4 regions of the Pseudoalteromonas marina genome follow, and region 4 is predicted to be linked to each of the others. Evidence: predicted binding sites of a transcription regulator. Region 4 holds the regulator's gene; each other region holds the start of a gene.

Region 1 (3,217 bases), 440 kb from region 4:
TCGCTGGCTATCACTTACCGTTTGAGTAGTTTTTTCAGTATTTGTCGATACAGCTTGAAGCTTACTTTTAATACCCATTCCAACAAGTAGCTTAGCTTGTTTTAATGCTTTGTTTTTATCGCTAGGCGCAAATAAAGGCTTACCTTTAAAAAATAAGGCTACTTTTTCTTCTGAGATTTTTAGTTTTGCCGCCAGTGTTGTACACGCTGTTTTTGAGTCAACGTTATCAGCGAGTCCAGCAAACATAACGCGAAAGTTATCGGTCATTTAAATATCCCTAAAGCTTTATAATTAAATGAGTATATACCTAAAGTATAAAAAAGTTCGAGGACCAATTAATAGTTATTTTTTTAACTATGAATTAGCGTTGCGTTACATAATTGCTAGCTATAAAAAAGGCCCTTAAAAGGGCCGTTTTTTTGCTTTAGTCTTAAAGACCCGCTGCTGCGCGAAGTGCGTCAGCTTTATCTGTGCGTTCCCATGGGAATTCGTCACGGCCAAAGTGGCCGTAAGCTGCAGTAGGAAGATAGATAGGGCGCTCTAAATCAAGCATTTGAATTAAGCCGTAAGGGCGTAGGTCAAAATGTTCACGAATTAATTCGATTAAACGTGCTTCTTCTAATTTACCAGTACCAAACGTTTCAACACTAATAGAGGTTGGCTCTGCAACACCAATTGCGTAAGATACTTGTAATTCACACTTATCAGCAAGGCCAGCAGCCACTACGTTTTTAGCCACGTAACGTGCAGCGTATGCAGCTGAGCGGTCAACTTTTGATGGATCTTTACCAGAGAAAGCACCACCACCGTGACGTGCCATACCACCGTATGTATCAACAATGATTTTACGTCCTGTTAAACCACAGTCACCCATTGGACCACCAATTACAAAGCGGCCTGTTGGGTTAATAAAAAACTTAGTTGCGCTTGTGATTAGTTCAGCAGGAAGTACTGGCTTGATGATGGTTTCCATCACAGCTTCTACTAAATCGTTTTGAGAGATGTCTTCGCTGTGCTGAGTTGACAGAACAACCGCATCAATACCTACTGGCTTACCGTTTTCGTATGCAAAAGTAACTTGAGATTTTGCATCTGGACGTAACCAGTTAAGCTCGCCGCTTTTACGTACTTGTGCTTGACGCTGAACTAAACGGTGAGAATACGTGATAGGTGCAGGCATTAACACTTCAGTTTCGTTACATGCGTAACCAAACATTAAACCTTGGTCGCCAGCGCCTTGTTCTTCTGGGCTAGTACGGTCAACACCTTGGTTAATGTCTGGAGACTGTTTACCAATGGTGTTCAAAATTGCACACGAGTCAGCATCAAAACCCATATCTGAGTGAGTGTAGCCAATTTCACGTACTGTTTTACGCGTAATCTCTTCTATATCAACCCATGCGCTAGTAGTGATTTCACCACCAACCATAACCATACCTGTTTTCACGTATGTTTCGCACGCAACGCGGGCATGAGAGTCTTGCTCTAGGATAGCATCAAGAACCGCATCAGAGATTTGGTCGGCGATTTTATCCGGATGACCTTCAGAAACAGATTCAGAAGTAAATAAATGTTTTGCCATTGTAATTATGCTCACAAATATTGCGCTTCACAAACGTCGGTATTAGCGCTAAAAAATTAAGGGGCGTATTTTATCTAAAACGAAACACCTTGCATAGTGTTTTTACGCCTAGACGTCTAAATTAAATTAGTTATGACATTATGGTCTTAAAAAATATTCATAATACCTCATTTTTATAGGGTTTTTAATTGCACACAGCCCCCACAATAAGTAAGAATGGTCGCAATAAAAGTGCTCTTGTAACTTGAGTACATAAACGAACACATAAATACCCGCGCAAATACATATATAAGGTAGGAGAATTCATGCCATCTCGCAAAGAACTTGCAAATGCTATTCGCGTCTTGTCAATGGACGCAGTACAAAAGGCCAAATCTGGTCACCCTGGAGCCCCTATGGGCATGGCTGATATCGCAGAAGTATTATGGCGCGATTATCTAAAACATAATCCATCAAATCCAGAGTGGGCAGACCGAGATCGATTTATACTGTCAAACGGCCACGGTTCAATGCTTATCTATTCTTTATTGCACTTAAGTGGTTATGATTTACCGTTGGACGAAATTAAAAACTTCCGTCAAATGCACTCTAAAACACCAGGCCACCCAGAATACGGTTATGCGCCAGGTATCGAGACCACTACGGGCCCACTAGGCCAAGGGATCACAAATGCGGTAGGCATGGCAATTGCTGAAAAAGCGCTTGCGGCACAATTTAACCGTGAAGGTCACGACATTGTTGATCACCACACTTACGCATTTATGGGTGATGGCTGTTTAATGGAAGGCATTTCGCATGAAGCCTGTTCGCTTGCCGGCACATTAGGCCTAGGCAAGCTGGTTGCTTTTTGGGATGACAACGGCATTTCTATTGATGGTGAAGTTGAAGGCTGGTTTAGCGATGACACACCTGCACGTTTTAAAGCGTACGGCTGGCACGTAATTAGTGACGTTGATGGCCACGATAGCGATGCAGTAAGTGCTGCAATTAGCGAAGCAAAAAGCGTGACTGATAAACCAACACTAATTTGTTGTAAAACAATTATTGGTTACGGGTCACCGAATAAATCGGGTAGTCACGACTGTCACGGTGCACCACTTGGCGATGACGAAATTAAAGCATCGCGTGAGTTTTTAGGTTGGACGGGTGATGCATTTGAAATCCCTGAAGACATTTACGCACAGTGGGATGGAAAAGCTAAAGGCCAAGAGCTTGAATCAAGCTGGGACGAAAAGTTTGCAGCCTATGCAAAAGCATTCCCAGAGCTTGCAGCTGAGTACAAACGCCGTACAAATTCAGATTTACCTGCCGATTGGGCTGAAAAGTCACAAGCGTATATTGAGCAATTACAAGCAAACCCGGCAAATCCAGCATCTCGTAAAGCGTCACAAAATGCATTAAATGCATTTGGTCCATTATTACCAGAATTTATGGGTGGCTCTGCCGATTTAGCAGGTTCAAACTTAACAATTTGGGAAGGCTCTAAAGGCCTAACAGCGGACGATGCAAGTGGTAACTACGTTTACTACGGTGTGCGTGAGTTTGGTATGTCGGCAATTATGAACGGTATTGCACTTCATAAAGGCTTTATTCCTTACGGTGCAACGTTCTTAATGTTTATGGAATACGCACGCA
Region 2 (3,217 bases), on a different contig from region 4:
TTTGGCGCCAGGAAAAAAGTGCAATGAAATATCTTTTAAAATTGTACGCTTAGGCGGCACAACTTTAGATACTCGACTCATCGAGAAAATAAACTTATCAGGTAAAACCATGGAGGAAAGCCTTCAAATAATAATAAAAATTTTAATGTTGTATTGTAGTTGTTGAGAGGTGAAACAGTCAACGAATGGCGGGTGGGAATATATCTTTATCGTTTTATCTCGTTAAATGTATAGTTTTATTTGGGTGTGCTAACGTATTTAAACCATAGTAAAAATAAGAAAAACCCATGACTATACAAAAAGTAATAATAATGTTGGCTTTGCTTACGTTATTTACCACAACCCCCAAAGCTAACGCAGTCGATTCTCCTTGGCCCGAAATAAGAAAACAAAGAATAAATAAACTCCTGCCAAACGCTTTAAAAGCAGCTAAGGTAGATGCTTGGCTTATTGTTTGTAGAGAAAATAACATCGACCCATTGGCTGATCATATTGGCTGTGAAAACGCAGGTTCGCCAGCGGCATATTTATTTTATTTTAATAAAGGGGCGTTTCATTCGGTAGCCTACTCACCTTCAAGCGAAGCAAAAGCACTCGACGAGCTAAACATACATGAAAAAGTGATCTCGGTGCCACGCAGTGTGTCTGCGTTAAAATACGCGGCTGAGTTTATAAAAAAACAACCCTTTGAGCGTATAGCAATAAATGTCTCTGATCTTAATGCACAGGCAGATGGGTTATCGCACTCGCAATACAAGCAATTAACTAACTTATTAGGCGCAAAGCAAACAGCAAAGCTCGTATCGTCTGAAGAAGTCGTTTATCAATGGCTTTCAATTAAGTTACCTGCTGAAGTTGAAATAATGAAAGAGGCCGCAATGCTTTCAGCAACGTGGCAAATAGAGGCTTATAAAACTATTATTCCGGGTAAAACCACCGATGCCGATGTAGCTAAATTTTTAAAAGCTAAAATGAAAGCTCGAGGTGTAACCGATGCATGGGCTGCCGACCAAAATCCTAACGTAAATTCAGGCCCTGACCGCGGGCATTCGCATTCTACAAATAAAGTCATTATGCCTGGCGACGTAATTCAAATTGATTTTGGCGTAAAGCTCTACAATCGCTGGGTAAGTGACATTCAGCGTTTTGCTTATGTACTTAAAGAAGGGGAAACCTCTGCACCAGCCAACATTCAGCAATATTGGATTAATGCCCGAGATAGCGGTTTTGCCGCATTTAATGCAATGAAACCCGGCGTAAGGGGGATAGACGTGGATCAAGCTCAAACCGTATTAATGAATAAATACAACTCAGAACCTGTGCCATGGAGTACCGGCCATCCAGTTGGGTATGTTGCACACGATACCGGGCCCAATTTAGGTGGCTCTCGCAGTGCCCAAGTAAGGCCTGCTGCTCATCGTAAACTTAAAGAAGGAATGGTGTTTGCTTTTGATGGCTTTTTTAGTTGGCCTTTAAACAACACCGAGTTTAAAACCATTTCTGTTGAAGAAATGGCTGTAATTACCAAAAACGGCGCTGAGTATTTAATTCCCCCTCAGCAAAATTTAATATTAGTGGGCAATAATTAGTTCATTATTTTAAATGCAGTGAGTTAAGCCTCTTTTTAAGGGAGTGACTCATTGCTTGCCACATACTTAAGTAATAATGAATAAATTCATTTAGACATCTATACATCTAGAGGTTGATATTTTTTGCTTTCAGTTCATAATTAGCACAAGTTTTTATGAGTAGGAGTTAAAAATATGCCAATTACCGTAAAGGATGAGCTTCCAGCCATTGCACGTTTGCGCCAAGAGAACGTATTCGTAATGCCAAAAAGCCGTGCAAAAACGCAAGAAATCCGCCCAATGCGTTTGGCTATATTAAATTTAATGCCTAATAAAGTAGAAACCGAAGTTCAGTTTATTCGCTTACTTGCAAATTCTCCTTTGCAAGTAAACGTAGAGCTGCTGCGCCTAGACACTCACCGTAGCAGTAATAACTCAGAAGAACACCTAGATACCTTTTATCGCTATTTTTCAGAGGTAAAAAATAACAACTACGATGCGCTTATTGTTACAGGCGCACCGCTTGCGCATTTAGAGTATGAAGATGTTGCCTACTGGGAAGAGCTTAAAGTCATTATTGATTGGGCAGAGCAGCACGTTACCTCTACGTTGTTTTCGTGTTGGGCGGCTCATGCAGCGCTATTCCATAGCTACAATTTAAAGCGCGACTTAAAACCCAATAAGCTGTGTGGCGTATTTACTCACCAATGCCACTTTAAACACGGGGCATTAACCCGCGGTTTTGACGATACCTTTTTAGTACCACACTCACGTTATGGGCACATTGATATAAAAAAAATAAATGCGTGTGACGATCTCGTTGTATTAGCAGGCTCTGAGCGAGTGGGTGCTTACTTATTAAAAAACAAATCGGGTAGCCAAGTATTTATAACAGGCCACCCAGAATACGATGCCGACACCCTAAAAGGGGAGTATGAGCGTGATTTACAAAAAAGCCCAGATGCGCCAAAACCTGAAAACTATTTTCCCGATGATGATGCAAGCAAGCAACCGTCAAAAACGTGGCAAAGCCATGCTTTTTTACTTTTTTCGAACTGGTTAAATTACTACGTGTATCAAACCACACCGTATGATATTAATTTAGTTAGCCAAGATGTGAGGACTAACAACTATGCCGAATAATACAGCCGCCAACAAACAAGCCGAACTAAGTGAAGCGCTTAAAGAGCGTATTTTAATTTTAGACGGCGCTATGGGCACTATGATCCAAACTCATAAACTTGAAGAAGAAGACTACCGAGGCGAGCGTTTTAAAGATTGGCACGTGCTAATTAAAGGTAATAACGATTTATTAAGCCTCACTAAGCCAGAGTTAATAACCGATATACACCGCGGCTTTTTAACTGCCGGTGCAGATATTATTGAAACCAATACCTTTAACTCAACCACCATTTCGATGGAAGATTACGACATGGCAAGTATAAGCCGTGAGGTAAACTTAGAGTCGGCAAAACTCGCGCGTGCTATATGTGACGAGTTCACCGCTAAAAATCCAGAAAAACCACGCTATGTAGCGGGGGTTTTAGGGCCAACATCTAAAACCTGTTCTATCTCGCCAGATGTAAACGACCCAGGTTACCGTAACGTAACGTTTGATAAGCTGGTTACTGCGTATGTAGAGTCTACCC
Region 3 (3,217 bases), 410 kb from region 4:
TAACCAAAACTACCTGCAAGCGGATAAAGCGCTTTTTGAATTTCTTTGTAGCTGGTACTTTGCGACCCACCTTGAGCAAGCATTGCGGCGGTAAGCGCAGCTACACCTTTTTTACCTTGAGGATCAGCAGCAGCCCCTGTATTAAATAAAAAGTTTACATCAATCAGCGGCGAGCTATTGGTTTTATCAAGCACTTTAAATACAGGTGCCTCTGGGGCTTGTTCAAGTTTTGCAACTACTGCACTTAAACTCGCCTCTTCTGCAAACCCCGGTGCTTTATCAAGTGCCGACATGGTTACAGTAGTACGCGTGTTATCTACAAAGTATTTATTAGCAACCGCTTTAATATCTTCTGCTGTGATGTTGTCGGCCGACTTATAAAGCTGGTTAATTACTTCAGGATCGCGTTCAAAATGCATGTAACTTGCAAGCGTTGATGCAATTGCTTGCGAAGAATCTAAACCATTAATAAAGCCATATTTAAGGTTAGACTTTAAGTCACTTAATTTTTGTGCATCGACCAATTCTGTTCTGGCTTTTGCATAAGTGCGGTTAATGGCATCACGCGCTTTTGCTAAATCATCAGCGTTTTCTACTTTTACAAATACATGCAGTAAGCCTGGATCTTTGGTTTCTGGATTATAAGTAAACATTTGACTCGCTATTTGTTTATCAACAACGAGCTCTTGATATAAATCTGAGTTACTTGAAAAATAAAGCTGCGAGATTAAATCAAGTGCAGCTCTGTCTTTTTTAGCGGGTTCCCACGCAGCACCCTTATACGATACCAATAGCCAATGCCCCGGCAAGGCTTTATTTTGTTCATGCAAATATTTAGGAGCTTGCTGTTTTGGCTCAGCTTTAATATCGGCAACGTAATTGCCTTTTTCCCAACCACCCCAGTGTTTTTTAACCATTGCCATTGTGGCTTTTGGGTCAACATCACCCACAATAACTAGCGATACATATTCTGGCTTATAAAACTTATCAAAAAATTCTTTACCGTAAGCCATTTGGTCTGGCATGGCTTCTATGTCTTCAAAAAAGCCCATTGTGGTGTGTTTATAAGTGTGCTTTTCAAAAGCCTCTGCACGCACAGCACTTAACAACTTACGAATTGGACTGGCGTTATTTTTTAAGTACTCACCTTTTACCGTCAATGCTTCGGTTCTAAATTGCTCTTCGGTATAGGTTAAGTTTTGGAAAATATCAGCTTCAATCTCAAGTACTTTATCAAGGTGCTGCTTTGAAAAGTTTAAATGGTAGTTAGTGTAATCGTTGGTAGTGTATGCACGGTTATCAACCCCTGCATTTTTGAATATGGCGGTGTATTCGTCTTGCGGAAATTTTTTAGAGCCTTTAAATACCATATGTTCAAAAAAATGAGCAAAACCAGTTTTACCCGCTTCCACTTCATTGCGCGAGCCAACAGAAACCGGTATTTGCAGCGAAACGACATCAGGGTAATCCGTTTTTACAACCATTACACGTAAGCCATTCTCAAGCTCTTCAATTAGGTAATCTTGTGAAAAAACACGGTCATCAGCTTTTTTTATTTGTTCTTGTTTTGCTGTTTGCGTCGTTTCATTTTTTTGCATTGCACAGCCAGTTAAAGCGAGTGATACCGCAAGGCTTGTTGCTAATAATTTAAATTTCATAATTGTCCTTTAGTAAATTGAGCAAAGTTGTTGTCAAAATATTTACAATTTCACTACTAATTATGCCCCAAAGCCAATGAATATAAGAGCCCTCAGTCGCTTTATTATGTAAACAACTGTGTCATGCACTTAATTTAGGAACTCCTTTGTATGAATAACCCTCACGTTGCTTGAAAAACTTTCACTTAAAAAATCTATCTAGACGTCTAAATGGCTGCTATATTTAATCCATCAACCATTGAGCTGGAATGAGGATTATGGCTTTATCACTTCAAGAGAAAATTGAGGACACTAATCAAGGTGTTTATCTTATTGGCACAACGCCACCCAAAATAGGCACTGATAAAGCGCAGTTAAAAACCATTGCAGAAAAACTATTAGGCCGCTTACACGAAATCGAATACGACGGTGTTGTAATTTACGATATTCAAGATGAGAGCAGCCGTACTAATCAGGCTCGTCCGTTTCCATTTAAACAAACGGTTGATCCGCGTGAGTACAGTAAGTTGCTAAAAGACTTATCACGCCTAGATGTAATTACCTACAAAAGCGTAGCGCAACGCGGTGTAGCAGAATTTAAAGAGTGGCTAGATGAAACTAAAAACGAGTTTGATTTAAAAAATGTCGTTTTAGTGGGTAGCCCATCGTCGGAAGGTGATATTAAACTAAGCCTGCCTGACGCTTATAAAACATTAGCTGAGCAAAGTGATGACTTCTTTTTAGGAGGCGTAACCATTGCAGAGCGACATGCAAGCAAGCGCAATGAACACGAACGCTTAATAGAAAAAACAACACAAGGTTGCCAGTTTTTTATATCGCAAGCGGTTTATAATGCTCAAGCTACTATTGATTTAATAACAAGTTACGCGCGTACCTGCAAGGCACAAGGCGTTACACCAAAACGTATTATACTCACGTTTACACCATGTGGCGGTGAAAAAACCCTAGAGTTTATGCAGTGGTTGGGTATTTCAGTACCAGAGGCGACCAAATGGCGCATGCTTGACGCAGACAACACCTTGAGTGAATCGGTGCGTATTTGCCGCGAAAATCTCGATTCAATTTTAAAAAGCTGTGCACACCTAGACGTGCCACTGGGTTTAAACATTGAAAGCTTAACAAACCGTAAAGAAGAAATTGACGCATCAATTAACCTATACCGTTTATTAAAAGCAACTATGGAGCTCAACCTAGCTGAGAAACAAATAGCATAAAGTTAAACTAATTTACACCCTTCTTGGCAAGCTAATGCTTGCCTTTTTTGTCTCACTAACTTATTTAGTAAACAACTCAAAAACAAAAATTAAATACACACCCACTTTGCTATTACTTCAAACATACTTTCAACCTTAATGGGCTTTGAAATATAGCCATCCATACCGCAATCTTGCGCCTTTAATAAATCCGTTTCTCTTGTATTAGCAGTCATTGCAATAATGGGTAAATTTTTAAACTTTGCTTGTTTTTTTATTTCTGTGGCTGCCGTATAACCATCCATTCTAGGCATTTGGCAGTCCATTAACACACCATCGTAAGTTTTATGTTTTAGCGCATCTAAT
Region 4 (3,217 bases):
GTGTGATTAAATCAGTTTGATGATTATTTAATTGCAGCAATATATCAGCAACGACATGCGTATCTTGTTGCTGATAGCTTTGCCATAACTTCACCAAAGTATCGGTTGTTTTTCCCGCCGCAGATACAACAACACAATCGCCCGGCTGAGTATGATCTAAAATAATACTCGCAACCCGCTCATACCGTTGAGCCGAACTAAGGCTTGAACCACCAAATTTATGTACTGTTTGTGTCATATTGTTCACCAAAGCGCTGGATGAGCGGCACTTAATTTAATGTCACCGCCAGCTCCTTTGTTTAAATTTGCTTTACTGCCTGGCTTTACAAGCTGAAACACGCGCTCTAAATCAGCTAATAAGTCGTTTATATCTTCTATACCTACTGAAACTCGAATAAGTGTATCGCCCACTCCCGCCTCAAGACGTGCTTTAGGCTCCATGCCAGCATGGGTCATAGTTGCAGGATGGCATATTAAGCTCTCTACTCCGCCCAAAGACTCTGCCAAGCTAAAGTCACGTAAGCTGGTTAAAAACGCCGCAGCATCGTTTATGTCGCCTTTAATATCAAAACTCACCATGCCACCAAAGCCTAGTTGCTGCGCTTTGACTAATTCATGCTGAGGGTGTGATTCAAGACCAGGGTAATAAACTTGGCGAACAAATTCCGATTTTTCTAAATATTTAGCAATCGCTAATGCGTTTTCTTGATGCTGCTTTAAACGCACATTTAGTGTTCGCAACCCGCGCAATGTTAAATAACTATCAAATGGCGCACCTGTAATACCTATATTGTTTGCCCACCATGCCAGTTCATCGCCCAGCTCTTGTGAAGCAGCAATCACCGCACCGCCCACTACATCTGAATGACCATTGATGTACTTGGTGGTGGAATGTACAACTATATCAACACCAAATTTAATAGGGTTTTGTAATGCTGGTGATAAAAATGTGTTGTCGGCAGCGACTAAAGCACCGCACTGCTTAGCAACATCGGTTATTGCTTTAATATCAGTTAAGCGTAGTAATGGGTTACTTGGTGTTTCTATCCAAATTAGCTTAGGCTTAATTGCTAAAATTTTATCTAAACTTTGTGCTTGTGTTAAATCTAAAACTTCTAGCTTGAGCAAACCGCGCTTTTGCAGTGAAGTAAATAAACGATAGCTTCCGCCGTAACAATCATGTGGGATCACTAACGTATCGTCATGATTCAGGATTTGCGTAGCCAAATGAACGGCAGACATACCCGTGGCAGTAATAATACCGCGTGCGCCACCTTCAAGCTCAGCCAAGGTTTCGGCTAAAATATCACGATTGGGGTTACCACTTCGCCCGTAATCGTATTGACGCTTTGTATCAAAGTCGGCAAACGAATAGGTGGTTGATAAGTAAATAGGTGCGACAACTGCGCCATGATGCTTGTCTGCTTCAACACCACTTCTTACTGCAATGGTTGCTTTATTTTTTTCGCTCATATTCGTCACCTATTTAATTTGGATGTTTAGACGTCTAAAAGAGTAATTTATCTTATTAAAGATGTCAAAACATTTAAAGCTCCAGATGGCTAAACAACTAGTATTTGACTATCTTTTTTAAATCGATAGAATTTCACGCATATTCATATGCATTGTAGTGCATATGAGCAATTATTAATCTGAGGCGACGATACATCTTATGGCTAAATGGAATGGTGAGTATATTCACCCATACGCAGAACACGGGAAAAAATCAGAACAAGTAAAAAAAATTACCGTTTCAATCCCACTAAATGTATTAAAGGTATTAACGGACGAACGCACGCGTCGTCAAATTAATAACTTACGTCATGCAACAAATAGTGAATTACTTTGTGAAGCATTTTTACATGCATTTACCGGTCAACCTTTGCCTAACGACGACGACTTACGCAAAGACAACGCCGAAAAAGTGCCTGAAGAAGTGAAAAAAATAATGCAAGAAATGGGGCTAGAAGTGCCTGTTTTAAACGAAGACTAAACGTAATTTAGACACAAAAAAACCTCAATTAATTGAGGTTTTTTTTGTGTCTAAATTACAACTTAGTCGTTATTCCATATAGTTTTCTGGTAAATCAATTTGTGCAACACCTGACTCTACAGCAGCTATTGCAACCGCTTTTGCAATACGCGGTAATAAACGAGGATCCATTGGTTTTGGAATAATATACTTATTACCAAACTCCAGCTTATCAACACCCGCAGCTGTCAGTACTTCAGCAGGTACAGGCTCTTTGGCAATACTTCTAATCGCTTCTACAGCTGCAATTTTCATTTCATCATTTATTGCACTGGCGCGTACATCAAGAGCACCGCGGAATATAAACGGAAAACACAGTACATTATTAACTTGGTTAGGGTAATCTGATCGACCCGTTGCCATAATTAGATCGTTTCGAGCAGAATGAGCCAGTGCAGGATCAATTTCTGGATCTGGGTTTGAACAAGCAAACACAACTGGTTTTTCTGCCATTAATTTTAAATCATCGGCAGCTAATAGATTAGGCCCCGATACACCAACAAATACATCTGCATCTTCAATAACATCTTGCAACGTGCGCTTGTCTGTATTGTTAGCAAAAAGTTTTTTGTATTCATTTAAGTCATCACGACGAGTATGAATAACACCTTTACGGTCAAGCATATAAATGTGCTCGCGCAAAGCACCACACTTAATTAACAGCTCCATACAAGCAACCGCAGCAGCACCAGCACCCAAACACACAATAGTCGCATTTTCGATAGACTTGCCTTGCACCTCAAGCGCGTTCAACATACCCGCAGCAGTTACAATGGCTGTACCGTGCTGATCATCATGAAATATCGGAATACTGCAACGCTCAATCAATGCTTTTTCTATTTCAAAACACTCTGGCGCCTTAATATCTTCAAGGTTAATTCCGCCAAACGTGTCGGCAATATTAGCAACTGTATTAATAAAGTCTTCAGTAGTGCGGTGTTTCACTTCGATATCAATAGAATCAAGGCCAGCAAATCGCTTAAACAGTAACGCCTTACCTTCCATTACAGGTTTTGAAGCAAGTGGGCCTAAATTACCTAAGCCTAAAATTGCAGTACCATTAGTGATAACCGCAACCATATTCCCTTTGCCTGTGTATTTATAAGCGTTTGCAGGGTCTGCAGCGATTTCACGTACGGGTTCTGCAACTCCTGGGCTATATGCTAATGCGAGATCTTTTACCGT

The links. Region 4 encodes MetJ, which represses methionine synthesis genes. Its sites were predicted from a motif close to TAGACGTCTAGACGTCTA; they were not measured.
Region 1: the regulator MetJ is predicted to act here: its motif matches at 1,684-1,701, upstream of metK (methionine adenosyltransferase).
Region 2: the regulator MetJ is predicted to act here: its motif matches at 1,681-1,698, upstream of metA (homoserine O-acetyltransferase MetA).
Region 3: the regulator MetJ is predicted to act here: its motif matches at 1,858-1,875, upstream of PMAN_RS02235 (methylenetetrahydrofolate reductase).

The regions. Positions count from the first base shown of each region.
Region 1 is NZ_AHCB03000005.1:501,609-504,825, forward strand. It holds gene PMAN_RS02365 (hypothetical protein) at 1-267, opposite strand, end outside; gene metK (methionine adenosyltransferase) at 431-1,582, opposite strand; gene tkt (transketolase) at 1,888-3,217, shown strand, end outside.
Region 2 is NZ_AHCB03000006.1:367,401-370,617, reverse strand. It holds gene ettA (energy-dependent translational throttle protein EttA) at 1-111, opposite strand, end outside; gene PMAN_RS10590 (M24 family metallopeptidase) at 288-1,589, shown strand; gene metA (homoserine O-acetyltransferase MetA) at 1,764-2,711, shown strand; gene PMAN_RS10580 (homocysteine S-methyltransferase family protein) at 2,701-3,217, shown strand, end outside.
Region 3 is NZ_AHCB03000005.1:469,344-472,560, reverse strand. It holds gene PMAN_RS02240 (M16 family metallopeptidase) at 1-1,658, opposite strand, end outside; gene PMAN_RS02235 (methylenetetrahydrofolate reductase) at 1,916-2,872, shown strand; gene PMAN_RS02230 (response regulator) at 2,962-3,217, opposite strand, start outside.
Region 4 is NZ_AHCB03000005.1:63,000-66,216, reverse strand. It holds gene metL (bifunctional aspartate kinase/homoserine dehydrogenase II) at 1-238, opposite strand, end outside; gene metB (cystathionine gamma-synthase) at 244-1,473, opposite strand; gene metJ (met regulon transcriptional regulator MetJ) at 1,673-1,993, shown strand; gene PMAN_RS00355 (malic enzyme-like NAD(P)-binding protein) at 2,063-3,217, opposite strand, start outside.